Regions from separate parts of the Micromonospora sp. C81 genome, predicted to be linked through region 1. Evidence: riboswitches for the same ligand, from Rfam matches in the RefSeq annotation. Region 1 holds a riboswitch; the other holds the start of a gene.
The links. Region 1 has a riboswitch for thiamine pyrophosphate ahead of thiE (thiamine phosphate synthase). Riboswitches for the same ligand answer to the same signal wherever they lie in the genome.
Positions count from the first base shown of each region.

Region 2: it holds a riboswitch for thiamine pyrophosphate, as region 1 does, so the genes downstream of both, KBX46_RS19360 (ECF transporter S component) here and thiE (thiamine phosphate synthase) in region 1, are expected to answer to the same signal.

Region 1 covers NZ_JAGPXS010000027.1:58,299-74,114, forward strand. Annotated here, with positions in the region: gene KBX46_RS30050 (LLM class F420-dependent oxidoreductase) at 1-254, shown strand, start outside; gene KBX46_RS30055 (cupin) at 251-559, shown strand; gene KBX46_RS30060 (hypothetical protein) at 637-3,642, shown strand; gene thiC (phosphomethylpyrimidine synthase ThiC) at 3,720-5,312, opposite strand; gene thiD (bifunctional hydroxymethylpyrimidine kinase/phosphomethylpyrimidine kinase) at 5,330-6,115, opposite strand; gene KBX46_RS30075 (thiamine phosphate synthase) at 6,112-6,852, opposite strand; gene KBX46_RS30080 (thiazole synthase) at 6,849-7,628, opposite strand; gene thiS (sulfur carrier protein ThiS) at 7,625-7,825, opposite strand; gene thiO (glycine oxidase ThiO) at 7,816-8,997, opposite strand; gene thiE (thiamine phosphate synthase) at 8,991-9,617, opposite strand; TPP riboswitch at 9,612-9,721, opposite strand; gene KBX46_RS30100 (ThuA domain-containing protein) at 10,013-15,816, shown strand, end outside.
Region 2 covers NZ_JAGPXS010000011.1:110,037-125,852, forward strand. Annotated here, with positions in the region: gene KBX46_RS19290 (antibiotic biosynthesis monooxygenase) at 1-5, opposite strand, end outside; gene KBX46_RS19295 (hypothetical protein) at 35-292, shown strand; gene KBX46_RS19300 (metal ABC transporter substrate-binding protein) at 347-1,291, shown strand; gene KBX46_RS19305 (metal ABC transporter ATP-binding protein) at 1,288-2,049, shown strand; gene KBX46_RS19310 (metal ABC transporter permease) at 2,053-2,919, shown strand; gene KBX46_RS19315 (metalloregulator ArsR/SmtB family transcription factor) at 2,963-3,262, shown strand; gene KBX46_RS19320 (Fur family transcriptional regulator) at 3,259-3,657, shown strand; gene KBX46_RS19325 (hypothetical protein) at 3,835-4,443, shown strand; gene KBX46_RS19330 (hypothetical protein) at 4,453-4,620, shown strand; gene KBX46_RS19335 (acyl-CoA dehydrogenase family protein) at 4,688-6,694, opposite strand; gene KBX46_RS19340 (DUF6328 family protein) at 6,807-7,310, opposite strand; gene KBX46_RS19345 (sugar isomerase domain-containing protein) at 7,491-8,240, opposite strand; gene KBX46_RS19350 (aminoglycoside N(3)-acetyltransferase) at 8,237-9,043, opposite strand; gene KBX46_RS19355 (alpha/beta fold hydrolase) at 9,073-9,903, opposite strand; TPP riboswitch at 10,012-10,116, shown strand; gene KBX46_RS19360 (ECF transporter S component) at 10,191-10,784, shown strand; gene KBX46_RS19365 (ABC transporter ATP-binding protein) at 10,897-12,333, shown strand; gene KBX46_RS19370 (energy-coupling factor transporter transmembrane protein EcfT) at 12,330-13,130, shown strand; gene KBX46_RS19375 (hypothetical protein) at 13,317-13,766, opposite strand; gene KBX46_RS19380 (MTH1187 family thiamine-binding protein) at 14,061-14,357, shown strand; gene gndA (NADP-dependent phosphogluconate dehydrogenase) at 14,462-15,816, shown strand, end outside.

The DNA.
Region 1 (15,816 bases):
CCGCCGGGATCGTCGTGGCCATCGGCCGGACCGACGCCGAAGCGCAGCGGCGGGCCGCACCCCTGCACGAGAAGAGCGCGCTGCCGCCGGAGGACCCGGTGGTCGGCTCACCCGCGCAGCTCGCGCAGCGGATCGGCGAGTTCGCCGCAGCCGGCGCCACCCGGGTCCACCTGCGTCTGATCGACTTCAATGACCTCGACCACCTCGAACTGATCGCCGCCGAGGTGCTCCCCCAACTGGACGGAGAACGATGACCGACGTGATCGACGGAACCGAACTCGGGCCGGTGGGCCAGGAGATCGTGTACGAGAACGACCGGGTCCGGGTCTGGCACATCCGCCTCGAACCCGGCGAGCGGCAGCCGCTGCACCGGCACGACCACCCCTACCTGGTGGTGGCGATCGAGGGCGCGAAGAACGTCGTGCAGACCATCGACGGCACCCGGATCGACGCCGACGAGCCCACCGGCGGCGTGGTCTACCGGGATCCGGGCGCGGTACATATGCTCACCAATGTCGGAGACACGACTTACCTGGCTCGGCTGGTCGAACTCAAGTAGACCCGCCGAGCGCGGGCCTGCGCGTCGCGCGGCGTGCCGGTGGCGATTCGGTGTACCGGGTGCGTAACGTGCCCGACATGGCCTTTCGGACCTGGGGCAGACTGCTGCTCACGGCGCTCGGGGTGAGCGTGCTGGCCGGAGCCGGCCAGCTCGGCGTCGCGTACGGTTTCGGCATCGTCCGGCTGACCGGCGCCTTCACCGGTACGACCGTCAATCAGTGGCCGACCCAGCTCGTCTGGGTGGGCTGGTTCGCCGCGAACGCCGCCGTCGTCGGCGCCGTCCTGACCGGACGCCTCGCTCGCCGCGACGCACCGGCGGTCAGCACCGGCCGCCAGCTGGCGATCGGTGGCGCGGCGGCGCTCGGTGCCACCGTCATCGCTCCCCTCTGCATGCAGCCCGCCCGCGCCGCCGAGTTGATCTCCGTCGACCCGGTGTGGGCGGTGGGCATCTGCGCCGTACTCGGTGCGGTCATCGGGGCGGGCGCGGCGATCGCCGTTCTGTTCCGGCCCGAGCTGGGCTGGAACATGGCCGCGGTGGCCGGCGCGGTCTGGCTGCTGGCGCTGATCTCGGTCCTGCCGTCGCTCGGCACGACCGGCCCGCTGCCGACCGTGCGGCTCGGCGTCCTGGAGCCGAGCTGGCTGGCCGACGACGCCGCGCAACGGCTGTCGCTGCTCCTGCTGCCCATCGTGGCGCTGCTGGCCGGCGTGGCGACCGCCGGGCTGGCTCGCTGGCGGGGCCAGGCACCCCTGATCAGCGGGGCCACCGGGGTCGCCGGTCCGGTGCTGGTGGCATTCGCGTACCTGACCGCCGGGCCGGGTGACGCCGTGGACCGCTACCAGGCCACTCCCTATTACGGCTCGTTGATCGCGATCCTCGCCGGTGCGCTCGGCGCGGCGGCCGCAGCGCTGCTGCGCTGGCCGACCGGCGCTCGCAGCGCGGATTCGCAGGCGATCGAGCCGTCCGACATCCTGCGCCCACTGCCCCCCGGCCCGGCCCTGCCGGGCACCGCGTCGGCGAAGTCGACGAACGACCCGGACACCACCGACCGCACCGACGCGGACCCGACCGCCGACACCAAGCCCGTCGGTGGTGTCGTCGCAGGCCCGAGGGCCGCAGCCGGCTCCGATGGCGTACGCACCACCCCGGCCCACTGGGACTGGCCGGCGTCCACCACGGGCGGCCAGGATGGCCCGACCCCCGCCGTTGCGGCGAAACCCGCAGCCTGGCTGACCGATCCGACCGGCGAGTTCACCGCCGGAGCTCAGACGCGCCGGTCGATCCCGGACGATGTCACCTCCCCGGTCGAGAGCGAGCGCTCAGGCGCGACCAGCGTCAGCAGCCCCACCGACGCCACCCCGGCCAGCGCCAAGGCCGGCCGCGCCGATGCCGCCACCCCGACAGTCGGCCCTGCCAGCGCCCCGACCGACAGCGCAACAAACACGCTCACGACCGCCACGGGCACGCCTGGTGCGGGAACGGCCAGCACCGGAACCACCAGCACCGGCACGACCGCCACCGAAGCGGCCAGCACCGGAACCACCAGCGCAAGCGCGGCTGACGCCGGTACGGGTGATGCGGCGGTGCCGAGCAAGCCGCGCCGGGTCCGTAAGCCGAAGGTCAGCCCGGGTGCAGCGATCTCCGGCCCTGTCGATGACGCCGCGCCATCCGAGTCGGATACCGCCGACGAGGCGGCCACCGGCCGCAGCAGGAAGGTCCCCCGGGCGGGCAGGTCCGCCGACAGCACCGGTTCTGGCACGGTCACCGCCGCTCCCGTTCCGAGCAAGCAGAGCCCGGGCACCGACGCCGATCCGACCACCACGAGCGGCGCGACAGCAGTGGTCCCGCCCACAAGCGGCGCGACGACAGCCGCCCCGACCGCCGCAAGCGGTTCGACGGCGACACCGGCCGGCGCCAAGGCCGAGGCGGTCAAGCCGCCCCGCACCCGGGCCGCAACCGCCGGAACGGAAGCAGCCGACCCGACGGCGGAAGCAGCCCAGTCGTCCCGCATCCCGGCCGAGGCGCCCATGCCGAAGGCGGATGCACCCAGTCCGAAGGCGGAAGCGACCAGCTCGAAGGCGGAAGCACCCAGTCCGAAGGCGGAAGCACCCAGTCCGAAGGCGGAAGTAGCCGACCCGACGGCGGAAGCAGCCCAGTCGTCCCGCGCCCCGGCCGCCGCGAGTAGCGCAGTGGCGGGGGCAGCCGACCTGCCGCGCAGCGAGGCCGCCGCAACCAGCTCGAAGGCCGACGCCGCCAACCCGCCGCGCACCCCGACCACCGCAACCAGCCCGAAGGCCAACACCGCCGACCCGACCAGCGCATCCGCAACCCAGCGGGCGGGCGAAGCCGACGACGAGCCGGCCGCCACCGAGGACGGTCCCGGCACCGGGTTGTTCGGGAGCACTGCCGCCGGTGACCCGGACGCCGACCGGTGGACACCAGCACCTTCGGCCTGGCCGGTCAGCGCGGCCTGGACGGTGCCGCCGCAGACCTCCGCACCGGGGCCAGCGACATCGGAGACGCCGACCGGGTCGGACAAGGCGACCGGACCGACGCCGAGGCCCCGACACCGGGCGCCAATGCCGGACCTGAGCCGGGCCAGCTCCTGGAACGCCTTCGACACCACCCGGCGCGCCGGACAGGCGGAGGCAGCGGACAGTTCGGCGGATCGGACGACGCCGACCAGCCCGGCCGCGACCGGCGAGACAGCCGCCCGCGTTGGAAGCCCGAGTCGGCCGGACGCACCGGTCGTGCCGGGCGCGGCCGGCACGCCCTCCGACGCCGACACCGACGCCGGCACCGACCAGTCGGCGAGCACCGACGCCACACCGGCCGCGTCGAAGCCGGGCAAGGTTGCCGAGCAGCCTTCCCGCCGAGGACGGCTCGGTGGCCTCTTCCGCCGCAACCGGTCCCGGGCCGACGAGGAGAGCCAGGTGGCGGCAGACAACGTGGAGCCGCTGCCTGCAAAGGATGAGGAGTTCGTCGACTGGGTCGCCGGGCTGAGCAAGCCGGTGTCGGACAACGAGCCGGAGCAGGACAACGGTCGCCGGTCGCTGCGCTCCACCGGTCGGCACCACCGCGAGTGACCCCACCCGCGGGCACGTCGGAACGCCGATCGACCTGCCTACCTGCCTGATCACCCAAGAGTGCGCACCGCGCCGGTTCAGGCCAGCGGCAGATACACCCGGCCGCCGCCGGAGACGAACTCCTCAGACTTGTCCTTCATGCCGCGGGCCGCGTACTCCTTCAGCTCCTGGGTGATCTTCATGGAGCAGAACTTCGGGCCGCACATCGAGCAGAAGTGCGCCGTCTTCGCGGGCTCGGCGGGCAGGGTCGCGTCGTGGTACGACCGAGCGGTCTCCGGGTCCAGCGAGAGGTTGAACTGGTCCTCCCAGCGGAACTCGAAGCGTGCCTTCGACAGCGCGTCGTCCCACTCCTGCGCGCCGGGGTGCCCCTTGGCCAGGTCGGCCGCGTGCGCGGCGATCTTGTACGCGATCACGCCCGCCTTCACGTCGTCCCGGTCCGGCAGCCCGAGGTGCTCCTTCGGGGTCACGTAGCAGAGCATCGCGGTGCCGAACATGCCGATCATCGCGGCGCCGATCGCCGAGGTGATGTGGTCGTACGCCGGCGCGATGTCGGTGGTCAGCGGACCGAGCGTGTAGAAGGGCGCCTCGTGGCACCACTCCTGCTGGAGGTCCACGTTCTCCTTGATCTTGTGCATCGGCACGTGGCCAGGGCCCTCGATCATCACCTGGACGTCGTACTCCCAGGCGACAGTCGTCAGCTCGCCGAGGGTGCGCAGCTCGGCGAACTGCGCCTCGTCGTTGGCGTCCGCGATCGAGCCGGGGCGCAGCCCGTCGCCGAGGGAGAACGTCACGTCGTACTTGGCGAGCAGCGCGCACAGCTCCGCGAAGTTGGTGTAGAGGAAGTTCTCCTCGTGATGGGCCAGGCACCAGGCCGCCATGATCGAGCCGCCCCGGGAGACGATCCCGGTGACCCGGTCCACGGCCAGCGGCACGTACGGCAGCAGCACCCCGGCGTGCACCGTCATGTAGTCCACGCCCTGCTCGGCCTGCTCGATCACGGTGTCCCGGAACACCTCCCAGCTCAGCTTCACCGGGTCACCGCCGACCTTCTCCAACGCCTGGTAGATCGGCACCGTCCCGATCGGCACCGGGGAGTTCCGCACAATCGCCTCGCGGGTCTCGTGGATCCGCTTCCCGGTGGACAGGTCCATCACGGTGTCCGCACCCCAACGGGTGGCCCAGGTGAGCTTCTCCACCTCCTCGGCGACCGACGAACTGACCGCCGAGGTGCCGATGTTGGCGTTCACCTTGACCAGGAACGCCTTACCGATGATCGCCGGCTCACACTCCGGATGGTTCACGTTGAGCGGCAGCACCGCCCGGCCGGCGGCGATCTCGGCCCGTACGAGTTCCGGGTCGACGTTCTCCCGGATCGCCACGAACTCCATCTCCGGCGTCACCACACCCGCCCGCGCGTACGCGAGTTGTGTGGGCCGGCGACCGTCCACCCCGGCGAGTGGCGTGCCCGCACCCCGTACCGGCGCCACGTCACCACGCTCGGCGATCCACGGTCCCCGCAGCGGCGGCAACCCGACCTCCGGGTCAGACCCGGGGCCGGACGTGTCGTAGAGCCGCACCGGCGGAAGATCCCCGGTCAGCCCCACCTCCGCGAACGGCACCCGGACGTCCGGTCGCGAACCCTCGACGTACACCTTGCCTCGTGCGTGCATGACAGCCTCCCTGGTGATCAAGCGGACCAGCCGAAGTGGTTCAGCGGTCCGCGCCCCGCGCCCAGCTCCCAACCCCGCGCGCCGGTCAGCGCCCGGAGCACGTACTCCTTGGCGGCACCCACCGCCGCCGGCACCGGATCACCCAGCGCGAGCCGCACGGCGATCGCCGCCGAGAACGAACACCCGGTCCCGTGGGTGTGCCGGGTCGTCACCCGGGGGGCGCGCAGCAGCGTGGTGACACCGCCGCCGTGCAGCACGTCGACCGCCTCGCCGCCGTCCAGATCACCCCCGGTGACCACGACGTGGTCGGGGCCGCCGGCCGCGAGCGCCTCGGCGGCCACGACCATCCCGGCCACGTCGTCCACCGGGCGTCCGGTGATGGCCGCGGCCTCCGCGCAGTTCGGCGTCGCCACAGTGGCGTACGGGAGCAGCCGCTCGACCGCGCCCACCACGCCGAGCCGGTGGCCGCTGGTGGCGACGAGCACCGGGTCGACGACGAGTTGGGGCAGCCGGCCGGCACGTGCGGCCTCCGCCACCACGTCGGCGACCGCCGGGGTGCCGAGCATCCCCGTCTTGACCGCCGAGATGGTGAAGTCGGCGAGCACGCTGTCCAACTGCTCGGTGACCGTGCGCGGAGGCAATGGCAGGACGGCGTCGACGCCTCGGGTGTTCTGTGCGGTGACCGCCGTGATGACGCTGGTGCCGTACGCGCCCAGCGCGGCGAAGACCTTCAGGTCGGCCTGGATGCCCGCGCCGCCGCCGGAGTCTGAGCCTGCGATGGTGAGGATGGTGTGCGGGGTCACTTCTCCTCCTTGGTTGCGGTTGGGGGCTGCGGCCGACCGTGCCCACTCCGGGCGGTCAGGCTTGATCCCTGCGTGGGCACGGTCGGCCGCAGCCCTGACGTGGAGACCTGGGTGACCCCGCGCCGGGTTTGGGTCAGCACAGGGGTGACCGCCTCTTGGAAGGCTCTGGTCAGGGTTGCGGCTGTTTGGGTGGGGTCTTTTGCTCGCATGAGTGCGCCCAGTACGGCTACTCCGGTGGCTCCCGCCTTGACGCAGGCGGTTACCTGTTCTGGGGTTTCCACTCCGCCCAGCGCCAGGACCGGCACGTTGCTGGTCCTGATCAGCTTTCGCAGGCCGTCCGGTCCCAGGGGTGGGCCGTAGCCCGGTTTTGTCTTCGTGGGCCAGACCGGGGAGACCGTCGCGTAGTGCTCGGTGGTCAGGCGGTTCAGCTCGGCTTCGTTGTGGCAGGAGCGGCCGACCAGGCTGTGGGTCGGCGGCGGGTACGGGCCCGCGGCGGGCAGGTGCACGGCGGCGCCGCCGAGCGGGTCGGGGCCGGCCACGACGAGCGTTCCGCCGACGTCGGCGAGGATCGCGCGCAGCTCGACGGCTAGGGCAGTGCGCTCGGGGCGGGGCAGGTCCTTCTCCCGCAGCACCACCCAGCGCACTCCCCCGGCCACGGCTCCCGCCACGACCCGGTCGAGCCCGCCCCGCGCGACGAGCCGGTCGGTCAACAGGACAACACCGGACGGCGGGGTCACAGGTCCGGTCTTCCCTCGTCGGGTGTGGAGGGCAGCGCGTGGAAGCGCCGGGCGATCCGGCCGGCGCCTGCCGCCAGCCGGCCCGCCTCGACCGCGTACCGCATCGCGGTCGCCATCGCCACCGGGTCCTCGGCTCGGGTCACGGCGCTGGCCAGCAGCACCGCGTCGCAGCCCAGCTCCATGGCCAGGGCCGCGTCGGAGGCGGTGCCGATGCCCGCGTCGAGGATCACCGGCACGTCCACCCCCTGCCGGATGAGCCGGATGTGGTGGGGGTTGCCGATGCCGAGCCCGGAGCCGATCGGGGAACCGGCCGGCATCACCGCGGCGCAGCCCACGTCGGCGAGCCGGCGGGCGAGCACCGGATCGTCGCTGGTGTACGGCAGGACGGTGAAGCCGTCGGCCACCAGCTCCTCGGCGGCGCGGAGCAGTTCGACCCCGTCGGGCAGAAGCGTCCGCTCGTCGCCGATCACCTCCAGCTTGACCCAGTCGGTGTCGAACGCGTCCCGGGCCAGCCGGGCCACCTTCACCGCCTCGGTCGCGGTGTGGCAGCCGGCGGTGTTCGGCAGCAGTCGCACCCCGCACCGGTCCAGCAGCTCCAGCAGCCCACCGGTGGAGCCCGGCGCGGTGCCCACCCGGCGCAGCGCCAGCGTGACCAGCTCGGTGCCGGACGCCCGGATCGCCTGTTCCAGCACGTGCAGGTTCGCGGCGCCGCCGGTGCCGAGGATCAACCGCGAGGTGAACGTCTCCCCACCCAGCTCGAACGTCACGCTGCTCACCCGCCCTGCGCCGCGGTGAGGACCTCGACCCGGTCGCCGTCACGCAGCACAGTGGCCGGCCAGCCGGCCCGGGGCACGACCTCGCCGTTGACCGCGACCGCCACCCCCCGCTGTTCGGGCACGACGTCACGCACCAGGTCGGCCACCGACGCGCCACCGGGGACGCTGCGTCCGGCCCCGTTCACGGTCAACTCCACCGGTCCCCCTCCATCGTCGGTTCAGGTCCACCCGTCGCGGCCGGTGTGCGACCGGCCGATCCGGCACCGACGAACCGTTCGGGTCCGAAGGGCGCGAGCAGCGGGTTGGGCACGCCGTCGAGCACCAGCTCGGTGATCAGGTCGGCGGTGATCGGGGTGAGCACGATGCCGTGCCGGTGGTGCCCGGTGGCGGCCAGCACGTCCGGCCGGTCGGGCAGCGGCCCGAGGATCGGCGCGTTGTCCGGCGTGCCCGGGCGCAGCCCGGCGACCGCCTCGACCAGGTCGTACTCGGCCAGCTCGGGCAGCAGGTCGACTCCGGCGCGGAGCAGGCGCTGCACCGCACCGGCGGTGACAGTGGTGTCCGCCCGTTCCTCGACCGTCGCGCCGAGCACGACCTCGCCGTCGGCGCGGGGCACCAGGTAGACGGGTTCGCCGTCGGCGTACCCCCGGATCACGTGCCGGAAGCCCGGCGCGACGCCGTCGGGCGCGCGGAGCCGGAGGATCTGGCCCTTCACCGGCCGGACGGGCAGGCCAGTGAGGGCGGCGGCCCCGCAGCCGGCGGCGACAACGGTGACCGCAGCATCCACATCGGACAGACGCGCGACCGCCTGCGGCACGAGCACCGCTCCGGCCCGCTGGGCGGCCGTGCGCAGTGCCGGCACCAGCCGCCGGGGGTCCACCTGGTGGTCGGTGGGCGCGAGCGCGCCGCCGCGCAGCCGTGGTGCGAGCGCCGGCTCGCGGTCGCGCAGCTCGCTGGGGCGCAGTGGGGTCACCGGCAGGCCCAACCCCTGCTGGTACGCCCAGAGTCGGCGCGCCTCGGCCAGGTCGTCGCCGGTCAGCCCGACCATCAGGGTGCCCTCGGTCCGGTAGCCGATCCCGGTGCCGCTCGCCGCGGTCAGCTCGGCGGCGAACGCCGGCCAGCGGGCGGCGGACGCCAGCAGCAGCCCGGTCAGCTGCCGCTCACCGAAGTACGTCTCGGCGACCGGCGAGAGCATGCCGGCGGCCACCGCCGACGCCCCCGAGCCGGGCTCCGGATCGTGCACCACCACGCGCAGCCCTCGGGCGGCGCAGCGCCAGGCGATCGCCAGCCCGATCGGCCCCGCCCCCACCACCGCGACGTCCGGCCGGGCCCGCTCACTCGATCGCGCTGACTCCGACCGGCCGGTCAGCACGCCAGTGCCTCGATCAGCTCGGCGGTCGCCCGCGCCGGGTCGGCGGCAGCCGAGACCGCCCCGACGACCGCCACCCCGTACGCCCCGGCGGCCCGCAGCTCCGGCACCCGCTCGGCGGTCACGCCGCCGATCGCGATGACCGGCACGTCGACGGCGTCGACGACGGCACGTACGCCCACGGGCCCAATCGGGTCCGGCAGGCCGGACTTGGTGCTGGTGGTGTGGCACGGCCCGACGCCCAGGTAGCTGGCTCCCGCCGCGACCGCCGCGGTCGCTGTTCCTGGCGCACGGGCGGTGGCGCCCAGCACGCCGGCCGGGCCGAGCACCCGACGTGCGGCGGCGACCGGCAGGTCGTCTGCCCCGACGTGCCCACCGGCGGCACCGACCGCCAGCGCCACGTGCAGCCGGTCGTTGACCAGGCAGGTCGCCCCGTACGGCACGCAGAGCGCCAGCACCCGCTGGGCCAGCTCGTACGTCTCGCGGTCGGTGGCGGAATCCTCGACCCGGACCTGCACCACCAGGTCGGCTCGGGCCACAGCGAGGGCGGCCCGGACCACGGTGAGCGGGTCTCGCCCGGGTCGGGTGTCGGTGATCAGATGCAGTCGCCCCAGGGACGGCACGGCAACGCTCCTCCCTGCGCCGGCATTATCCGGATCAGGTTCGACGGTCGGGGGCTGTCAGCCCCCCTCTCAGCCCGGTACACCGGGCTCCCGTGGGTTACTTGCGTGTCACCGTACGACAGATCCGCCGGTCTGCCAAGGCGGGTGTCGACGGGCCGGAATGGCGGATTAGGTTGGGCGCTTCATCCCGGTCCTATTCGGAATGTCGCCCCCCGTTGCAGAACCGTTACCTGCCGGCATCTTGCCGGACATTGAGCCAGCCGAATTAATTTGTTCAGCGATTCGACAAAATGTTGGCGGGGGCACCGTGACGCGGTGTCACCACCGGCTCCATCTGGGAGGGTCTTCGGCGAGCCGGCTCCCGCGATCCCTGTCACTACGACATAGGAGGCGGCGTGTCCCGTTCTCGTCGTGCCCGCGTACCCATCACCGCAACCCTGATCTCCCTGGCCATGGCCTCGACCACCCTGTTCGGCACGCCCGCCCAGGCGGCCGCCCAGGTCCCCCCACGGGATGCGAAAGCCGCAGCCCCGGTCAGCCAGGTGGTGCCGAAGGCGCCAAAGGCCGCCGCCGATCCCTTCTCCGTCCTCGTCTTCTCCAAGACCGCCGGCTTCCGGCACGACTCCATCCCCACCGGCATCGCTGCTATCCAACAGCTCGGTGTGGCCAACGGATTCACAGTGGACAACTCCGAGGACGGCGCCGCATTCAACGACGCCAACCTCGCGAAGTACAAGGCGGTGATCTGGCTCTCCACCACCGGTGACGTGCTCGACGCCGAGCAGCAGGCGGCGTTCGAGCGCTACGTGAAGGCGGGCGGCGGCTACGTCGGCATCCACGCCGCGTCGGACACCGAGTACAGCTGGGCCTGGTACGGCGACCTGGTCGGCGCGTACTTCGCCAACCACCCACAGAACCAGCAGGCCACGGTCAAGGTGGAGGACCACGCCCACCCGTCGACCGCCGGGCTGCCGGACCGATGGTCCCGGTTCGACGAGTGGTACAACTACCAGACCAACCCCCGGCCGGACGTGCACGTGCTCGCCAGCCTGGACGAGAAGAGCTACACCGCGGGCGCCGGTGCCATGGGCGCCGACCACCCGATCGCCTGGTGTCAGGACTTCGACGGCGGCCGATCCTGGTACACCGGGGGCGGCCACACCCGGGAGTCGTACGCCGAGCCCGAGTTCCTGTCCCACCTGCTCGGCGGCATCCGGACCGCGGCCGGTGTCGAGAACGCCGACTGCGGCGCCTCGAAGACCTCGAACTTCGAGAAGGTCGCGCTGGACAGCAACACCAGCAACCCGATGGAGCTGGACATCGCCCCGGACGGGCGCGTCTTCTACATCGAGCGCGACGGTCGCGTGCAGATCGTCAAGCCGGACACCGGCAGCACCGTCACCGCCGTCGACCTGGACGTCTTCACCGGCAACGAGGACGGCCTGATCGGCATCCGGCTCGACCCGGACTTCGCCACCAACAAGTGGGTATATCTCTACTACGCCCCGAACGACGGGGTCACCCGCAACCTGCTGTCCCGCTTCACGGTCACCGGCGACACCATCGACCCAGCCAGCGAGAAGCAGGTGCTGCGGGTCGACACCCAGCGCAACACCTGCTGCCACGCTGGCGGCAGCATGGCCTTCGACAGCGCCGGCAACCTCTACCTGGCCACCGGTGACAACACCAACCCGTTCGAGTCGAGCGCGTACTCGCCGCTCGACGAGCGGCCGGGCCGCCAGGACTACGACTCGCAGCGCACCTCGGCCAACACCAACGACCTGCGCGGCAAGGTGATCCGGATCCACCCGGAGGACGAGGGCACGTACACCGTCCCGACGGGCAACCTCTTCGCGCCGGGCACTGAGAAGACCCGCCCCGAGATCTACGCGATGGGCTTCCGCAACCCGTTCCGGATCGGCACCGACCCGAAGACCGACACCCTGTACGTCGGGGACTACGGGCCGGACGCCAACGCGAACAACCCGGACCGGGGCCCCCGGGGCTTGGTCGAGTGGAACGTCGTGACCCCTGGCAACTACGGCTGGCCGTACTGCACCGGGACGAACGAGGCGTACAACGACTACACGTTCCCGTCCGGCCCGAGCGGCCCGAAGTTCGACTGCGCCGCGCCGGTGAACAACTCGCCCAACAACACGGGCCTGACCAACCTCCCGCCGGTCGTCCCGGCCACCGTCGACTACGGCTACGCCGGTGACGCGCGCTACCCGGAAATCGGCGGCGGTGGCGCCCCGATGGGCGGCCCGGCCTACCGCTACGACGCGGACCTCAACTCCAACCGCAAGTGGCCGGCGTACTACGACGGCAAGGCTCTGCTCGGCGAGTGGAACCAGAACAAGATGTACACCATGCAGGTGACCCCCGACGGCAAGTCGTTGGTGGACATCAATCAGCTGCTCACCGGCATGAAGATGGTCCGGCCGATGGACTTCGAGTTCGGTCCGGACGGCGCGCTCTATCTGATCGAGTGGGGCACCGGGTTCGGCGGCAACAACGACGACTCCGGCATCTACCGGATCGACTACACCGCCGGTGACCGCGCACCGATCGCCGCGGCGTCCGCCAACCCGACCTCGGGCCCGGCGCCGCTGACTGTCACCTTCTCCAGCGCCGGCTCCCGGGACCCGGACGGCGGCGCGCTCACCTACTCGTGGACCTTCGGCGACGGGCAGACCTCGACCGAGGCCAACCCGACACACACGTACGCGACGGCCGGCAGCTACACCGCCCAGCTCACCGTGACCAACCCGAAGGGCCGTACCGCGGTGGCCAACGTGCCGATCACCGTGGGCAACACCGCACCGACGGTGAGCATCGATTTCCCGCCGGACGGTGGCTTCTTCAACTGGGGTGACCAGGTCCGCTACACGGTCAAGGTGACCGACCCCGAGGACGGGCAGATCGACTGTGACCGGGTGAACCTCCAGGTGCTGCTCGGTCACGACGAGCACGCCCACCCGCTGGAGCAGCACACCGGGTGCACCGGCACGGTCCAGACGTCGCTCGCCTCCGGGCACGGCGCCGAGGCGAACGTCTTCGCTGTCTTCGAGGCCACCTACACCGACGAAGGTGGTGCCGGCGGCGCGGGCGCGCTCACCGGCCGGGACATCGAGATCCTGCAGCCCAAGCAGAAGCAGGCCGAGTACTTCACGGCCACCGGACGGGTGCCGGGCGGCACCGGCGGCGGAGACGCCGGCGTGCAACGAGAGGCCGGCGCCGACACCGCCGGTGGCGGCCAGAGCATCGCGTTCATCGAGGACGGCGACTGGTGGTCGGTCGTCCCGGCGGACCTGACGAACATCACCGAGATCCGGTTCCGGGCCGCCTCGGCCGCCGCCGGCGGTCGGATCGAGGTCCACGCGGGCGCCGTCGACGGACCGGTCGTGGCCACGGCCACCGTTCCGACGACCGGCGCGTGGCAGACGTACACGGACGTGAGCGCGCCGGTGACCGGTGCCGCGAGCGGCTCGCTGTACTTCGTGGCCCGCGATCCGAACGGCGGAACGGGTTCGCTGTTCAACGTCAACTGGATGGACTTCGTCGGCCGCGGCGTCACCGAGAACGCGCCGCCGGTGGTCACCGCCACCGCGACCCCGGCCACCGGCACCGTGCCGGTCACCGTCGAGTTCGACGGCACGGCCACCGACGCCGAGGGCGACACCCCGCTGACGTACGCCTGGGACTTCGGTGACGGAGGCTCGGCGACCACAGTGGACGCCAGCCACACCTACACCAACGCGGGCACCTTCACGGCCACCCTCACGGTGACCGACAGCAAGGGCGCCAGGTCGTACGCGACGGTGCCGGTGCGGGTCGACGCTCCGGACACGTCCTGCTTCGGGGCGCGTTCGGACGACTTCAACGGCAACAGCCTCGACAAGGAGCGCTGGACCAGCGTGGTCCGGGAGAACCAGCTCTACTCGCTCAGCGGCGGCGCGCTGCGGCTGCCCACGGCGGTGGGCGACCTCTACGGCGCTCGCAACGACGCCACCAACCTGGTGCTCCAGGCGGCTCCGACCGGCGCCTGGGAGATGACCACCAAGGTCACGCTGCCGGTGACGGCGAACTACCAGCAGGCTGGCGTGCTGGTGTACGGCGACGACGACAACTACGCCAAGCTGGACCTGCTGTACAACGGCAGCCGGCGGGTGGAGTTCATCCGGGAGACGGCCGGTACGCCTCGCAACGAGGCCGCCGACAGTGCCGCCGCACCGGCGGGTGACACCGTGTACCTGCGGATCACCAGCGACGGGACGAACCTGACCGCCGCCGCCTCGGGCGACGGGCAGACCTTCACCCCGGTCGGCCAGTCGGCAGCGCTCGCCGGCATCACCAACCCGCGGATCGGGGTCTTCGCGCTCAACGGAGGCACCGAGGCGCCCGTGGTCGACGCCGCGTTCGACTCGTTCCAGGTCACGCCGGACGCCCCGGCCGGCCCGGTCGACCCGTCGGACGAGTTCACCGGTTCCACGTTGGACAAGTGCCGCTGGGACGCCATCACGCGGGAGGACCCGAACGGTTACCGGGTCACCGATGGCGCGCTGCGGATCGACGTGCCCAACGGTGACATCTACGGCACCGACAACACCGGGCCGAAGAACTTCATCCTCCAGACCGCGCCGTCCGGCGACTGGACCCTGGAGACGAAGGTCGACGGCAGTCTGCTGAACGAGCAGTACCAGCAGGCCGGTCTGCTCGTGCAGGCCGACGACGACAACTACCTGAAGTTGGACTTCATCGCGGACAACCAGGCCGGCCAGGCGGTGACGCGGCGGATCGAGTTCCGCAGCGAGATCGCCGGGACAGTGCAGAACCCGCAGCCGGAGGCGGCCAGCCTCACCTCGGCGGTGTGGCACCTGCGGCTGGCCCGCACCGGTGACACGTTCACCGCGTCGTACTCGGCCGACGGGACGACCTGGACCGCGTTGGAGGCGCTGACGAACAGCGCGGTGGGTGCCACCCCGAAGGTCGGGTTGTTCACCCTCGGCGCCAACCAGACCGCCTCGAAGACCGCCGCGTTCGACTACTTCCGGTTGAGCACGAAGGTCGCCGACGAGACCGCGCCGGTCACCACGGCGACGGTGTCCGGCACCCCGACCGAGGGGTGGCACACGGGGCCGGTGACGGTGACCCTCACCGCCGCCGACGAGGCCGGCGGTAGCGGGCTCGCCAGCACCGAGTACCAGTTGGACGGTGCCACCACCTGGACGGCCTACACCGCTCCGGTGGCGGTCAGCGGGGACGGCGAGCACGAGCTGCGGTTCCGCTCGACCGACCAGGCGGGCAACGTGGAGTCGACGAAGACCGTCACGGTCAAGATCGACACCACCGCGCCGGTCACCACGGCGACATTCGCTCCGGCGAACGACGCCGGCTGGCACAACGGGACGATCCCGGTCGTGCTGGCCTCGACCGACGCCGGTTCCGGCGTCAAGACGGTGGAGTGGTCCCTGGACGGTGGCACCTGGACGCCGTACACGACGCCGGTCGAGGTGACCGGTGACGGCCAGCACGAGCTGCTGTTCCGCTCGACCGACAAGGCGGGCAACGCCGAGACGCTCAAGTCGGCGGTGCTGCGCATCGACGGCACGAAGCCGACGCTGCTGGTGTCCGGGATCGCCGACGGCCAGCTCTACGGTGACAGCCAGGACGTTCGGGTGTCCTGGCAGGCCGTCGACCCGACCTCGGGCATCGCGTCCGTGGTCGGCCAGCTGGACGGCAGGGCGTACGCCAGCGGCACTCTGCAGGCCATGTACGAGCTGCCGCTCGGCCTGCACGAGCTGACCGTGACCGCGACCGACAAGGCGGGCAACCAGACCACCTCTGCGGTCCGGTTCTTCGTCACCACCTCGTTCCGGGACATGCAGGGCCTGCTGGACCGGTTCAAGGCGACGGGTCGACTCTCGGCCAAGGCGCACAAGCAGTTGACGGCGAAGCTGGACGCGGCCCGTCAGGCCGAGGCGGCCGGCAACGACAACAAGGCGATCAAGCAGTTGACCGCCTTCCGCGCGCTGGCCGCCGACGCCACACTGGTGGCCGAGGCGGAGATCCGGGACGTCCTGATCCGGGACGCCGACGCCATGATCGTCCGGCTCGGCGGCGCGGCCAGCAAGGCCGGGGTGAAGGCGAACGACGGCGCTCCGATCAAGGGCACCGGACGCCTGGGTGAGGATGCCAC
Region 2 (15,816 bases), on a different contig from region 1:
AGCAACGGTGGTCCCTCCTCGTAGAGTCTGTGGGATGCAGCGTACGCAGCGCCCCCTGCTCGCCCGGTTGGCCGGGGCGAACCCGACGTCGGTGTTCCTGCTCACCCTGGTGGTGGTGCTGGTGGCGTTCTTCACGCCCGGGGTGATCGGCGGGCTGCTGACGCTCGCGCTCGCCGCAGGCCTGATCGCCCTGTTGGCGACGACCTGGGCGGTTCAGGCGCCGCAGACCCGCCTGATTCGACTGGTGATGCTGACCCTGCTGGTGACGGTGGGCCTCGCCAAGCTGCTCTGACATGCAATCATGCGTTTTTGACAATCATTATCGTTGCCACGGACAGTTGACGACATGACCAACCGCACCACGTACCGTGTCCTGGCCGCCGCGACCGCCCTCCTTGCCCTGGGTGCCGGGGCCGGCTGCTCCAGCGGCGACGCCGCCGGCGCCGATCCCCAACGGGTCGACGTGGTGGCCGCGTTCTACCCCCTCCAGTTCCTTGCCGAGCGGATCGGCGGCGACGCGGTCCGGGTGACCAACCTGGCCAAGCCGGGTGCCGAGCCACACGACCTGGAGCTCAACCCGAGCCAGGTCGGCCAGGTCAGCGACGCGGAGCTGATCGTCTACCTCAAGGGTTTCCAGCCGGCGGTGGACGACGCCGTCGCGCAGAACGGTGGCGACCGGGCGTTCGACGTGACCAGCGTGCAGCCGCTGCTGGACGCGTCCGCCGGCGGGCACGACCACGAGGGCGAGGAGGGGCACACCGAGGAGAGTGGCGGCAAGGACCCGCACGTCTGGCTCGACCCGACCCGGCTGGCCGGCATCGGCGACCAGCTCGCCCAGCGGCTCGGCAAGGCCGACGCGGCCCACGCCGCCGACTACACCGCCCGCGCCGCGGCGCTGCGCGCCGACCTGACGACCCTGGACGGGGAGTTCAAGCAGGGCCTGGCGACCTGCCAGCGGCGCGAGATCGTCACCAGCCACGCCGCGTTCGGCTACCTCGCCGACCGCTACCAGCTCGACCAGGTCGGCATCACCGGGCTGAGCCCGGACGTCGAGCCCTCCCCGCAGCGGCTCGCGCACGTGATCGAGGAGGCGAAGGAGCACCAGGCCACCACGATCTTCTTCGAGACGCTGGTCAGCCCGAAGGTCGCCGAGACAATCGCCGGTCAGGTCGGCGCGAAGACCGCGGTGCTGGACCCGATCGAAGGGCTCGCCGCCGGCAGCAACGGGGACTACCTTTCGGTGATGCGTACCAACCTGCAGACCCTGCAGACGGCCTTGAGCTGCTCGTGACCTCACCTGTCATCACCGTCGAGCACGGGGTCGTCGGATACGACGGCCGCCCGGTGCTCCGGAACATCTCGCTCACCGTGACCGCCGGAGAGGTGGTCGCGGTGCTCGGCGCGAACGGCTCCGGCAAGTCCACCTTGATCCGCGCCGTGCTCGGGCTGGTGCCACTCAGCGCCGGCTCGGTCGCCCTCTTCGACCGGCCGTTGCGCCGGTTCCGGCAGTGGGCGCGCATCGGGTACGTCCCGCAGCGCCTGGGCGCCGGTGGTGGCGTTCCAGCCACCGTCCGCGAGGTGGTGGCCTCCGGCCGGCTGGCCCGCCGGGGGGTGCTCCGCCCGCCGGGTCGAGCCGACCGGGTCGCCGTGGACGCCGCGCTGCTCGCGGTCGGGCTCGCCGACCGGGCGGGCGACCCGGTGTCCACGCTCTCCGGCGGCCAGCAGCAGCGCACCCTGATCGCCCGTGCCCTGGCCGGTGAACCGGAGCTGCTGGTCCTCGACGAGCCCACCGCCGGGGTGGACGCGGCCAGCCAGGAGGCGTTCGCCGGCGCGCTGCGCGACTTCGTCGGCAACGGTGGGACGGTGCTGCTGGTCGCCCACGAGCTGGGCCCGCTGCGACCGGTGATCAGCCGGGCGGTGGTCGTCCACGAGGGTGGCATCGTCCACGACGGCGCGGTGCCGGACCCGGCGGGCCATCACGCGGAGCCCGACCACGACCACGTGCACCCGCACTGTTACGACGAGCCCGCCGGGCTGTGGAGCAACTGACGCATGGAACTCTTCCAGTACCCCTACATGCAGCGCGCCCTGATCGCCGCGCTGGTGATCGGCCTGGCCGCGCCGGCGCTCGGCATCTACCTGGTGCAGCGCCGGCTGACGTTGATCGGCGACGGCATTGGGCATGTGGCGCTGACCGGCGTCGGGGCGGGGCTGCTGCTCAACCGCTCACCGGTGCTGGTCGCGGTGATCGCCGCCACCATCGGCGCGATCGCCATCGAGGTGGTCCGCGCCCGCGGGCGTACCTCAGGTGACCTGGCCCTGGCCCTGCTCTTCTACGGCGGCATCGCCGGTGGCGTGCTGCTTGTCGGCCTCTCCGACGCTACGAGCGCCAACCTCAACGAGTACCTGTTCGGGTCGCTACTCACCACCTCCCTCGCCGACGTGATCACCGTCGTGGTGCTCGGCGCGGCGATCCTGGTCACGATGATCGCGTTGCGGCCGGCGCTCTTCGCGGTCAGCCACGACGAGGAGTACGCCCGGGTCTCCGGTCTCCCGGTGCGCACGCTGAACCTGCTGATCGCGGTCGCCACCGCGGTCACCGTGACCATCGCGATGCGGGCTGTCGGGGTGCTCCTGATCAGCGCGCTGATGGTGGTGCCGGTCGCCACCGCCCAGCAGGTGACCCGGGGCTTCCGCAGCACGATGGTCGCCGCGATGGCGCTCGGGTTCTTCGCCGCCGGTTCCGGTGTCTGGGTGGCTGCTACGGCGGACACCGCGCCGGGCGCCTCGGTGGTGCTGGTGGCGATCGCCTCGTTCCTGGTCGTGGCCGTGGCCGGCGGCGTCTGGCGGACGTTGCGCCGCCGGGCGACACCGACCGACGCTCCGACGCCGGAGCCGCACGAGGTCGTGCTGAGCTGATCCTGATCAGCGAAGCGTCGGTGGTAATGGGTACCGTTGCGGAATGACCAGCGCGACGGGCTACGACGGGTTCGACGGGGCCAGCGAGTTGCTCCGCGCTCTGTCCGCGCCGATCCGGCTGGCCATCGTCAGCGAGCTGGCCGGCGGCGAACGGTGCGTGCACGAGCTGGTGGAGAAGCTCGGTGCCGCACAACCGTTGGTCTCCCAGCACCTGCGGGTGCTGCGCGGCGCGGGAGTGGTGCGAGGCTCCCGCCGCGGTCGGGAGATCGCCTACAGCCTGGTCGACGAGCACGTCGCGCACATCGTGGCAGACGCGGTCAGCCACGCCGGGGAGGGATCATGAGCGAGAGCACCGCCGCGGTGCGCAACACCCGGCAGCGCTCGGCGGTGAGCGCGCTGCTGGGCGAGATGGAGGGCTTCCACAGCGCCCAGGACCTGCACGCCATGCTGCGGCAGCGCGGCGAGCGGGTCGGCCTCACCACCGTCTACCGCACCCTGCAGGGGCTCGCCGACGCCGGCGAGATCGACGTGATGCGCCCACCCGGCGGCGAGCACCTCTACCGCCGGTGCAGCGAGGGGCACCACCACCACCTGGTCTGCCGGGCCTGCGGGCGCACCGTCGAGGTGGCCGGCCCGGCGGTGGAGAGCTGGGCCGACCGGGTCGCCGCCCAGCACGGTTACGCCGATGTCAGCCACACCCTGGAAATCTTCGGCACCTGCCCGACCTGCGTCCGCTGACTCAACACCGCGGACTGGTCGCCGCGTCTTGAGGCAGCAATATCCCCGATGTTGCTGCCTCATTCGACAGCGAGGCAGCAATATCGCCGATGTTGCTGCCTGCCCTGGCCGCCCGGGCCGTCCCGCCGGCTGATCTGACGGGTGCCGCGCCGGGCCGTTCGTGACACGCTGTCCGGCGTGAAAATCTATGCCGATCGGTTTCCGACCGCCGCCCGTCAGTTGCTCACCGACCTGCTCGTCGTCGCCTGGGTGTACGTGGCGATCCGCGGCGCGCTGTGGCTGCACGACCTGGTGCAGAAGCTCGCCGTACCGGGGCAGAAGCTGGAGGGCGCGGGCAGCGGCCTCGCCGACAACCTCGCCGACGCGGGCGGCAAGGTCCGCCGGGTCCCGCTGGTTGGCGACGAGCTGACCGCACCCTTCCAACGGGCCGCCGACGCGGCCCGGGGGCTCGCCGACGCCGGCCGCGACCAGCAGCACCTGGTCGACCAGCTCGCCCTCGCCCTCGCCATCGCGGTCCTGATCTTCCCGCTCGGCATCGTGCTGCTCGGCTGGCTGCCGCTGCGGGTGCGCTGGATGCGCCGGGCCGGGTCAGCGGCGAAGCTGGCCGTCGGACCGGCCGGCCGGGACCTGCTCGCCCTGCGCGCACTGGCCACCCAGCCGCTGGGCAAGCTGACCCGGATCGCGCCGGACGTCGCCGAGGCGTGGCGACGTGGCGACGACGCGACCGTCGACGCCTTGGCCGCGTTGGAGCTGCGCCAACTCGGCCTACGCGGCAGGAGCCGCTAAGGTCTTCGGGTGTTCTACTTCCTCCTCGTCATCGCCGTCCTGCTGCTCGGCTACGCCGCCGTCCTGGTCTCCTTCGTGCGACGGGGCAAGAAGATCCCACCCGCGGCGTACCTGGCGCTGGCCGGGCTCAACGGCCTGATCCTGGCCGGGGTGCTGGCCTGGGCGGTCGCCCGCTGACCGGCGCCATCGACGCGGCCGCCGACCAGCCCGGCCGCCGACCAGCGTGACCACCGACCAGCCCGGCTTACGGCTTCGGTGGGATGCGGCGGCGGACGTCCTCGGCGGTGGACGGGCCGGGTGACCAGGCGGCCACCCACGGCAGCTCGTCGGACGGGGTGAGCACACCCTCCTCCAGACCCGCGTAGCGGCCGGCGAGGATCCGCTTCGCCGCCGCGGTGTCGACCGAGTCGGTGTTGTCCCACAGTGCGGCGAACAGGGCGTCCACCCGCACCCGCGCCTGCCGACAGAACAGGTCGGCCAGCTCCACGTTTTCCGGTCGGCTGTCCCGTTCGGCGACGGCCCGGACACAGACCGCGGACATCGCGAACAACTCGGCGCCGATGTCCACCACACGGCCCAGGAACGCCTGCTTACGCTCCATCTTTCCCTGCCAGCGGGACATCGCGTAGAACGTCGAGCGGGCCAGCTTGCGCGACGAGCGCTCGACCTGGCGCAGGTGCGCGGCGAGCGGCCCGAACTCGGCGTACGCCGAGGGCCTCTGCCCTCGACCCACGGCGAGGGTGGGCAGCCACTTCGCGTAGAAGGCACCGGCTCGGGCGCCGGCCCGTGCCTTGCGGCCCAGCCCAGCGTCCGGGTCGATGATGTCGCCGGCCACCGACAGGTGGGCGTCGACCGCCTCCCGGGCGATCAGCAGATGCATGATCTCGGTGGAGCCCTCGAAGATCCGGTTGATCCGCAGGTCGCGCAGCATCTGTTCGACGGCGGCCGGGCGTTCGCCACGGGCGGCCAGCGAGTCGGCCGTTTCGTAGCCGCGCCCGCCCCGGATCTGGATCAGCTCGTCGGCGATCTTCCAGGCCATCTCGCTGGCGTACAGCTTGACCAGTGCCGCCTCGATCCGGATGTCGTTGCGGTCGTCGTCGGCGAGCAGGCAGCAGAGGTCGAGCATGGTCTCCATGCCGTACGTGGTGGCGGCGATGAAGGACAACTTCTGCGCGACCGCCTCGTGCTCGCCCACCGGCCGGCCCCACTGGACCCGGTCGGCCGCCCAGCCCCGGGCCACGTTCAGTGCCCACTTGCCGGCACCCACGCACATCGCCGGCAGCGAGAGCCGGCCGGTGTTCAGCGTGGTCAGGGCGATCTTCAGACCCTTGCCCTCGCCGCCGATGACGTTCTCGGCGGGTACGAACACGTCGTGGAACCGGGTGAGGCTGTTTTCCAGGCCGCGCAATCCGATGAACTCGTTGCGCCGCTCGACGGTGATGCCCTCGCTGTCGCCCTCCACCACGAACGCGGTGATCCCGCCCCGACGCCCCTCGGTGGCGGGCACCCGGGCCATCACCACCAGCAGGGTGGCCACGATGCCGTTGGTGGCCCAGAGCTTCACCCCGTTGAGCCGATAGCCGGTGCCGTCCTCGGTCGGCTCGGCGATGGTGCCCAGGCGGGCGGGGTCGGAGCCGACATCGGGCTCGGTGAGCAGGAACGCGGACACCTCACCCGCGGCGAGGCGGGGCAGGAAGAGCTGCTTCTGCTCGGCGGTGCCGAACATCTTGAGCGGCTGTGGCACCCCGATCGACTGGTGCGCCGAGAGCAGCGCGCCGATGGCCGGGCTGACGGACCCGGCCAGCATCAGCGCCCGGCAGTAGTGCAGGTTGCTCAGCCCGAGCCCGCCGTACTTCCGGTCGATCTTCATGCCGAACGCGCCGAGGTCGGCCAGACCGTGGAACACCGAGTCCGGAATGGACGCGTCGCGTTCGATGGCGGCGCCATCGACCTCGGTCGTCAGGAAGGCTCGCAACCGACCGAGGAACTCCTCGGCGCGCGCCACGTCGTCCGGGTCGGACCGGGGCCACGGGTCGATCAGGTCCAGCCGGAACCGACCGAGGAACAACTCCTTGCCGAAGCTGGGTCGGTCCCAGGTGGACTCACGGGCGGCCTCGGCGACCTGCCGGGCCTCCTTCTCGGAGACCTGCCCGGCCTCCCTGGGCAACGGGGCCGCGGCACCGGCGGTGCTGGGCGCGGCTTCGGAGTCGGGGCCGTCCGGTGCCGGTCGGCCGTCCTGCGTCGTGGTCACGGCTGCCCCCTCGAAGCTCGGTGCGGCTGCGTCGACGTGCGCGACTACCCGCCACGCTACCCCCGGTTGTTACCCAGGGGTAGCGCTGCGTGAAGATCTGCGCGATCAGCGATCAGCGACCGGCGATCGTGTCCGGGTCGTCGTCATCGTCGTCGATGTCGTCCTCACCCCAGTTGCGCCGCGCGAACGGCAGGATCACCCAGAACGCGAGGAACCAGATTCCGGTCAGGGCGCTGAGCAGGAAGGCGATCGGCCGGTCCAGCACGAAGTCGGTGATCAGCAGCACCGCGCTGACCATCGCGATCAGCATGAAGGCGAGACCACCGGTGGCCATCCGGTGCGCGAAGCGCACCAGCTCCGGCTTGCGTCCCTGCCGGAACAGCGCCCGGTGGAACGCCACCGGCGAGATGATCAGCGCGGTGGCGGCGGCCGCCGCGAGCAACGCCACGATGTAGACGTCCCGCTGGAACTCCGTGGTCTCGGTGAACCCGTTGCTGAACGGCAGGGTGAGCAGGAAGGCGAAGAGGATCTGCACGCCGGTCTGTGCGACCCGCAACTCCTGGAGCAGGTCGGCGAAATTGCGCTGCCAACGCTGCTTGTCGGTCTCCTTGGACACGCGCTACCTCCGGTGAGACGCTACTGCCGGCGGTCCCGGCCGCCGGCAGCAACGCCAATGCCCCACCCGCCCGAGCGCGAAACAGGTTCACGACATCTTCCGTTCACCTCGGGGACGCAGGTCGGTCACCAGCATCAGCCAGCGCCGATGCCTGGCGACCGGAAGCACCGCGGGGCGGCGTCAGGACCCGCGACGGATGCGGCCCGCGTACCGGGCCTCCAACGCCGTGTTGTGCGCGTCGCCGTCCGGGATGTTCGCCGACAGGTAGACCGGTGGCCGCTCCCCCGCTGCCAGCAACCGCGCCACCACCTCCACGGTGATCTGCTGGGCGAGCAGCGCAGCGGTGATCGAGGAGACCGCGCCGACCGCACCGCCACCGGGAAGCGGCAGCGTCGCGTCGCCGTACGGGGCGCCGTTGTCGAGCACCACGTCGGCGATGTCGCCCAGCTTGCGCCCGGACGGGTGCCGGGAGGTCATCCGACCGGAGTGCTGCGCCGAGGTGATCGCGACCAGCCCGTGGCCACGTTCCTTGACCAGCGTGGCGAACTCCACCATCGCGCCGTTGACCCCGGAGTTCGAGGCAAGCACGAAGACGTCGGTGGGCCGCACCGGCGCCAGCTCGTAGAGGCGGTGCGCGACCGACGGGTCCCGTTCCAGCATCGGGCCCAGCCGATCGGCCGGTTCGCCGCCGAGCAGCACCAGGTCGCGGAGGGCGATCCGGTTGGTCGGCACCAGACCGCCCGCCCGGCCGGCGATCTCCATGGCGAGGGCCTCCGAGTGCCCGGTGCCGAACGCGTGCACCACGCCGTCGGCGCGTACGGCGTCGGCGATCAGATCCGCGGCCCGCCCCACCGCCTCCCGCTGGCTTTCGGCCACCCGGCCGATCGTCTCGGTCACCACGGCCAGGTAGTCCTCGGCACTCACCGTCATGCGTCCTCCGTCGTCCGATTGCGGGCCAACCAGTGCACCGCGAAGTCGACCGCCGCCCGCTGGCGCATCAACCTGCCGGTCCCGGCACCCACCGGGCCGGTGCGAACCTCTCCGGTGGCCTCCAGGGCCGCGCCCAACGCGTCGAAGTCACCCGCGTCGAGCCGTACGTCCTGCCACCACACCCATTCCCGGCCGCCGTCGGCGGTGCGCACCGCAGCGCCGACCCGCTCCCGGGGCGAGCCGGGGCTGCGGTATTCGGCCAGGTGCAGCGAGGTGCTCGCGGAGTGGCCGACACCGAGCAGCAACACGTCGGCGTCCAGGTCGTAGAGCCGGCCCAGCGGGGACTGCTCGCCGAGCATGTCGGCCAGGGCGTGCCCGGTCACCACCTGCTCGGCGGCCGGCCCGAGCGCGGCGAACGACACCTGGGGATGCGAGCTGCGCAGAGCGCCGGGCCAGCCGCGGACCGTCTCGGCGAGCGCCCCCATGAACCGGCTCGGGGTGATCGCCGGGTCGAAGCCGGGCATCTCCGAGCGGATCAGCGGCCACCAGTCCGCCGGCACCGGCGGGTTGCGCCACTGGGCGGGATCGCTGTTCTCCGGTGTGTGGGTGGGCACGACGATCGTGCCGTCCGGACCGAGCGCGTCGCGCAGGGCCAGCACCACCGCGTGCGGACCACCGCTGATGAATCCCAGCGGACGGAGGCCGGCGTGCACCAGCAGCGTCGCGCCGGGGCGTACGCCCAGCAGGCGTAGTTGCGCGGCGATCGAGCGGCGGCTGCCCGGCCCGCTGCCGTCCGTCGTCATGATGGCCCTCCCCCGCTGACCCGCACGACTCAGGCCGTTGCGCTGACTCGGGCCAGGACCGCCTCGGCGAGCGGGCCCGGGGCCGCGTCCGGGATCCAGTGGCTCACACCGGCCAGTTGCACAAAGCGGTAGTCCCCGGTGACGTTCGCCGCACACGCCTCGGCGGCGGTCCGGCCGATGGCGACGTCCCGGTCACTCCAGACGTACGTGGTGGGCACCGCGACCGGGCCGACCGCTGCCAGGTCGGAGCGGGACATCGCCCGGTACCAGTTCAGGGCGGCGGTGAGGGCTCCCGGCTCGCGCATCGGGTCGGCGTAGCGGTCCACCCGGGGCCCGTCGCCCACCCCGCCGAGCAGTTTGCGCAGCGCGGTGGCGTGCCACGCCAGCAGCACCTTCTCCGCCTTGTCCGGCTTACGGAACAGCGCAATGTACGACGAGCGGGCCTTCTGCTGGCTGTCGTTGGCCAGGGCGTGCGCCATGGCCGCCGGATGTGGCACGGACACCGCCGTCAGTGTGCGGACCCGCTCGGGGTGCCCGGCGGCGACCGCCCAGGCCACGATCGCGCCCCAGTCGTGGCCGACCAGGTGGACGGCGTCCAACCCGAGGGCGTCGAGCACCGCCACCACATCGGCGACCAGCTCGGGGATCCGGTAGTCCGCCACCGCCGTGGGCCGGGCACCCGGCGAGTAACCGCGCTGGTCCAGCGCGTACGTGCGCAGCCCGGCCGCGTGCAGCGCCGGCACGACGTCGTCCCACTCGCCGCTGTGCTGTGGGAACCCGTGCAACAGCAGGACGGGTACGCCCTCCGGCGGACCACCGGCGGTTACCTCGAACGTGAAGCCTCGCGCGTCAACCCGCATGATCGGAAGCGTACCCAGCCGACGACGGGGCAGTTGCCCGCCGCAGGTCAGGCGGATGCCCTCCTGGGCCAGCGGCCCACGTCGGTGTTAGCGTCAGCGAGACAACTTCACATCCGACAGGGGAGCGCACAGCGCTGAGAGTGCGGGCATGCCCGCAGACCCTCGAACCTGATCTGGGTAATGCCAGCGCAGGGAGTTCGGTCGACCTCCAGCCGCGCCGCAGTCCGGTGCCACCGGACGCGGCGTGCGTCTTCTCCTGGTTCGCACTCACGAACTGGGAGCAACACATGAAATCCACCACCGACACACACCGTTGGCGGACCATCGACATCGTGGTCGCCTCGGTGATCGCGGTCGCCTTCGGCGTCATCTTCTGGGCCTGGGGACTGGTCTGGAGCGCCACCGAGGGTGCGTTCGCCTTCTTCCCGCCGGCGCAGGCGCTGCTGTACGGCGTCTGGCTGATGCCGGCCGTGATCGGCGGTCTGGTCATCCGCAAGCCCGGTGCTGCGCTCTACTGCGAGACGGTGGCCGCGGTCCTCTCCGCGCTGCTGGGCAGCCAGTGGGCCGGCACGGTGATCCCGCAGGGCATCGTGCAGGGCATCGGCGCGGAGCTGGCGTTCGCCGCCTTCCGGTACCGGTCGTTCCGGCTGCCCACCGCAGTGGTGGCCGGCGCGCTGACCGGTCTCAGCGCCGCGCTGTTCGACTTCTTCATCTGGAACGTCGACTACGCACTGGCCGACTACCGCATCCCGTACGCGCTGATCACCATCGTCAGCGCCACGGTGATCGCCGGAGCGGGCGGCTGGCTGCTGACCAAGGCCCTGGCCAACACCGGTGTCCTGGACCGTTTCCCGGTAGGCCGGGACCGCGCCCTGATCTGACCCCACCACTCGCGTCGATCATGAGGTTGACGGGCGGATGGATCTTCAGAACCACCGTCAACCTCATGATCGACCGTGCAGGGTGGAGCCGGGGCTTGGGAGGGGGTGTTTGGTGGGCGGGGTACTGCTGCGGGGGTTCGGTTGGCGGCACGCCGGGCGGCGCGCGTGGGCTCTGCGCGGGGTCGACCTGCGGGTTGAGGTCGGGGAGCGGGTGCTGCTGCTCGGGCCCTCGGGGGCCGGCAAGAGCACCCTGCTCAGCGCCCTCGCCGGGCTGCTACCCGAGGACTCCGGCGAGCAGGAGGGCACCGTCGAGATCGACGGGCTCGACCCCCGCAAGGGCCGGGAACGGGTCGGCATCGTCTTCCAGGACCCGGAAACCCAGCTGGTGATGGCCCGCTGCGGCGACGACGTCGCGTTCGGGCTGGAGAACCGGGGAGTGCCCGCCGACGAGATCTGGCCCCGGGTGGACGAGGCGCTGCACCGGGTCGGCTTCCCGTACTCCCGGGACCGCAACACGGCCGCACTGTCCGGCGGCGAGCAGCAACGCCTGGCCCTGGCCGGCGCGCTGGCCCTGCGCCCCGGCCTGCTGCTGCTCGACGAGCCGACCGCCAACCTCGACCCGGCCGGGGCCGAGCTGATCCGGCAGGCGGTTGCCGGGGCGCTGGACGCCGACACCACGCTGATCCTGGTCGAGCACCGGGTCGCCGAGGCGCTGCCACTGGTCGACCGGGTGGTCGTCCTGGACCCGGGCGGCGGGGTCCGTGCGGACGGCACGCCCGAGGCGGTCTTCGCCGCCCACGGCGCCGCCCTGGCCGCCGAGGGAGTCTGGGTGCCGGGTCACCCCATCGCGCCCCGGCGGGCCACCGCCGCTCCGGGCGAGCTGTTGCTCACCGCCGACCGGCTCGGCCTGCCACCCCGGCTGGCCTCCACCGATCTGGCGGTACGCGCCGGAGAGGCACTCGCCGTACGCGGACCCAACGGCGCCGGCAAGTCCACCCTGGCGTTGCTGCTCGGCGGGCTGCTCCGGCCAGGCACCGGCCGGGTCAACGCGTCAGCCGAGTTGGCCGGCGCGGACCATCGCACTCCCCCGCACCGCTGGCGGGCACCCGCGCTGACCCGGCGGATCGGGTCGGTCTTCCAGGACCCGGAGCACCAGTTCGTCACGAGCACCGTCTTCGACGAGCTGGCGCTCGGCCCGCGCCGCACCGGTCAACCCGAGGCAGCCGTGCGGGAGACCGTAGCCGGGCTGCTGGAGCGACTACGACTGGATCGGCTCGCCGCCGCCAACCCGTACACCCTCTCCGGGGGCGAGGCGCGGCGGCTGAGCGTGGCGACGGCCCTGGCCACCGCGCCCCGTCTGTTGATCTGCGACGAACCGACCTTCGGCCAGGACCGGCGGACCTGGCGGGAGCTGGTCGACCTCTTCGCCGAGCTGCGCGACGCCGGGCACGGCGTGGTCGCGGTCACCCACGACGCGGACTTCGTCGCCGCTCTCGCCGACCGCACCGTCACCCTGCACCGTCCCGTGACCGGCGACGGTGCCCGATGATCAGCATCGAACCGGTCGCCGCGCCCGGTGCGCCGTTGGCCCGCCGCAACCCGGTGGCGAAGGTCGCCGCGGCGCTGGTCTTCTCGTTCACCCTGCTGGCCACCCTGGACCCGGTGGCCCCGGCGATCGCCATCGCGCTCGAACTCGCCGTACTCCCGCTGTTCGGCATCCGCTACCGGGTGCTGGCCCGGCGGGCCTGGCCGCTGCTCCTCAGCGCCGCCGGCATCCTGGTCACCCTGGTGCTCTTCGCCGCCGACAGGTCCGGTCGGGTCCTGCTGGACGCCGGGCCGGTGTTCGTGAGCACCGGCGTGCTGCTCACCGCGCTCGGCCTGGTGCTGCGGGTCTTCGCGGTGGCACTGCCGGGCGTAATCGTCTTCGCGACCACCGACCCCACCGACCTGGCCGACGCGCTGATCCAGAACGCGAAGGCGCCGGCCCGGTTCGCCATCGGGGCGCTCGCCGCGTTCCGGCTGGTGCCGCTGCTCGGTCAGGAGTGGCAGATGATCAGCATGGCCCGGCGGGCGCGGGGCGTCGACGCGGGACGCAACCCGGTGGCGAAGCTGAGACTGTTCGCCTCCACCGCGTTCGCGCTGCTGGTCGGGGCGATCCGCCGGGGCACCCGGCTGGCCGTGGCGATGGACGCGCGTGGCTTCGACGCCGGCACGCCCCGGACCGTGGCCCGCCGGCAGCGCTTCACCCGGGCCGACGGGCTGCTCGTCGCCGGGGCAGCCACCCTGGCCGCCGGCGCACTGACCACGAGCATCCTCCTCGGCAGCTTCCGCCCCCTGATCGGCTGACCTGACCCCTTCTGCCCACGCAGGGGCGCCGCCCGGCGTCCGTTCGCGTCGCCGCGCCCGCATGATCCGCACAACATCAGGGATGGTGCTGCTTCGTTGGGCGGTGAGGCAGCACCATCCCTGAAGTTGCTGTCTGCCTCACCGCCCGCGGGGTCGGGACAGCGCGCCGGGTGGGTGCGGGGTCGGTCAGCTGCGGCGGAAGGCGTAGCGGCGGCTCTGGCCGGCTTGTTGACCACGCCCGCCGGCCGAGCGTGGTCCGCCACCCTGCGGCGGTCCGGCGGTCGGTGCCTTCGGTCGCCCGGCGACCTTCGGCAGGTCTGCCACCACCGGCGCGTCGACTGCTGCCGGCACGTCGAACGGCGGCACCAGCTCACCCGGCAACACCGCCGGCGGAGCCGGCTGACTCAACACCGCCGGCGGAGCCGGCTGACTCAGCACCGCCGGCAGCGCCGGCTCGACCAGCACTGCCGGCTCACCCAACCCCGCCGGAAGCGCGGGATCGACCAGGAGAGCCGGTTGGACCGCGAGATCGAAGTCGGGGCGGGTCGGTAGGAGCGCGTCATGGCCGGCCGCCGTGTCTGTGCCGGACGTGGGTGCGGTTGAACGGGATTTCTTCCGGTTGCGCCTGGCAGGCATCCGGGCCTCCTTCAAAGCCGACCGGCACGGCCGGTCCCGCGCGCCGGCGGTCGGTCGGATCGGCTGACGACCGTCGTCGTGTGACGGTCCAACGGGGAAGGGACTGCTCACCGGGGGTCGGGGCACAGCCAGCGCCGCCGAACGGCGGGTGGGAGATGCGGGACGCCCGGGAGCGCACGGACCGCGACGCGGGGCGGCGGGCCGGCTCGGAAGTGGGGCGTCAGTTGCGCATGCCCGCACTCTATCGGCACCAGGTGGGGCGGTGCAGCCGATTTTCCTGGCACCATCGGCGGCATGCTGATCGCGTTCTCGATAACCCCGCTCGGTGTCGGTGAGTCCGTTGGTGACCTGGTCGCCGAGGCGGTACGGGTGGTCCGCGACTCGGGCCTTCCCAACCGCACCGACGCCATGTTCACCACCGTCGAGGGTGAGTGGGACGAGGTGATGGCGGTCGTCAAACAGGCGGTCGACGTGGTGGCCGCGCAGGCACCCCGGGTGAGCGTGGTGCTCAAGGCCGACATCCGGCCGGGGGTGACCGACGCGCTCACCGCGAAGGTGGCGCACGTGGAGAACCGGCTGGCCCAGGGCTGAGCGCCATCGGTCGGTGACCGGCTGTTGGGCAGCGCTCCCCCATGGCCCCTGCGTCGCGATACCGTCGCAACACATTGACACGACGGCGAGAGGTGGCGGCACGGATGGTTGAGCAGGCGAGGGCGCAGATTGGTGTGACCGGGCTGGCGGTGATGGGTCGGAATGTGGCCCGCAACCTGGCCCGCAACGGCTTCACGGTGGCAGTGCACAACCGGTCGCCGGAACGCACCCGCAGCCTGGTTGCCGAGCACGGTGACGAGGGCACGTTCGTGCCCGGCGAGTCGATGGCAGATTTCGTGGCGTCGTTGGAGCGCCCCCGCGCGGTCATCGTCATGGTCAAGGCTGGCGCGCCCACCGACGCGGTGATCGACGAGTTGGTGCCGCTGCTGGAAGAGGGCGACATCATCGTCGACTGCGGCAACGCCCACTTCGCCGACACCCGCCGTCGGGAGGAGGCGCTGCGCGCGCAGGGCCTGCACTTCAGCGGCACCGGCGTCTCCGGTGGCGAGGAGGGCGCGCTCCGAGGGCCGAGCATCATGCCGGGCGGTTCCGCCGAGTCGTACGCCAAGCTCGGGCCGATGTTCGAGAAGATCGCCGCGCAGGTGGACGGTGTGCCGTGCTGCATGCACGTCGGGCCGGACGGCGCCGGGCACTTCGTCAAGATGGTGCACAACGGCATCGAGTACGCCGACATGCAGCTCATCGCCGAGGCGTACGACCTGCTGCGGGCCGGTCTGGGCGCGGAGCCGGCGGAGATCGCGGAGATCTTCCGCGACTGGAACAACGGCGAGCTGGAGTCGTTCCTCATCGAGATCACCGCCGATGTGCTCGCGCACACCGATGCGGCGACCGGCCGGGCGTTCGTGGACATCGTGCAGGACCGTGCCGAGCAGAAGGGCACCGGCCGGTGGACGGTGCAGAGCGCCCTGGACCTGGGCATCCCGATCACCGGGATCGCCGAGGCGACCTTCGCACGGTCGCTCTCCGGGCACGTCGACCAGCGGGAGGCGGCCCGTCGGGCGTTCCCGGACGCTGGTGAGAAGTGGCAGGTCGCCGACCGGGACGCGTTCATCGAGGACGTCCGCCGGGCGCTGCTCGCTTCCAAGATCGTTGCGTACGCGCAGGGCTTCGACCACATCCGGGCCGGCAGCCAGGAATACAACTGGGACATCGACCTCGGCGGCACCGCGACGATCTGGCGGGGCGGCTGCATCATCCGGGCCCGCTTCCTCAACCGGATCCGCGAGGCGTACGACCAGCAGCCCGACCTGTCGACGCTGCTGGTGGCACCGTACTTCGCCGAGGCGGTCGCCGCCGGTGTGCCGAGCTGGCGCCGGGTGGTGGGTGACGCGACCCGGGCCGGTGTGCCGACGCCCGCGTTCTCGTCGTCGCTGGCGTACTTCGACGCGCTGCGCGCCGAGCGGCTGCCCGCCGCGCTGATCCAGGGTCTGCGGGACAA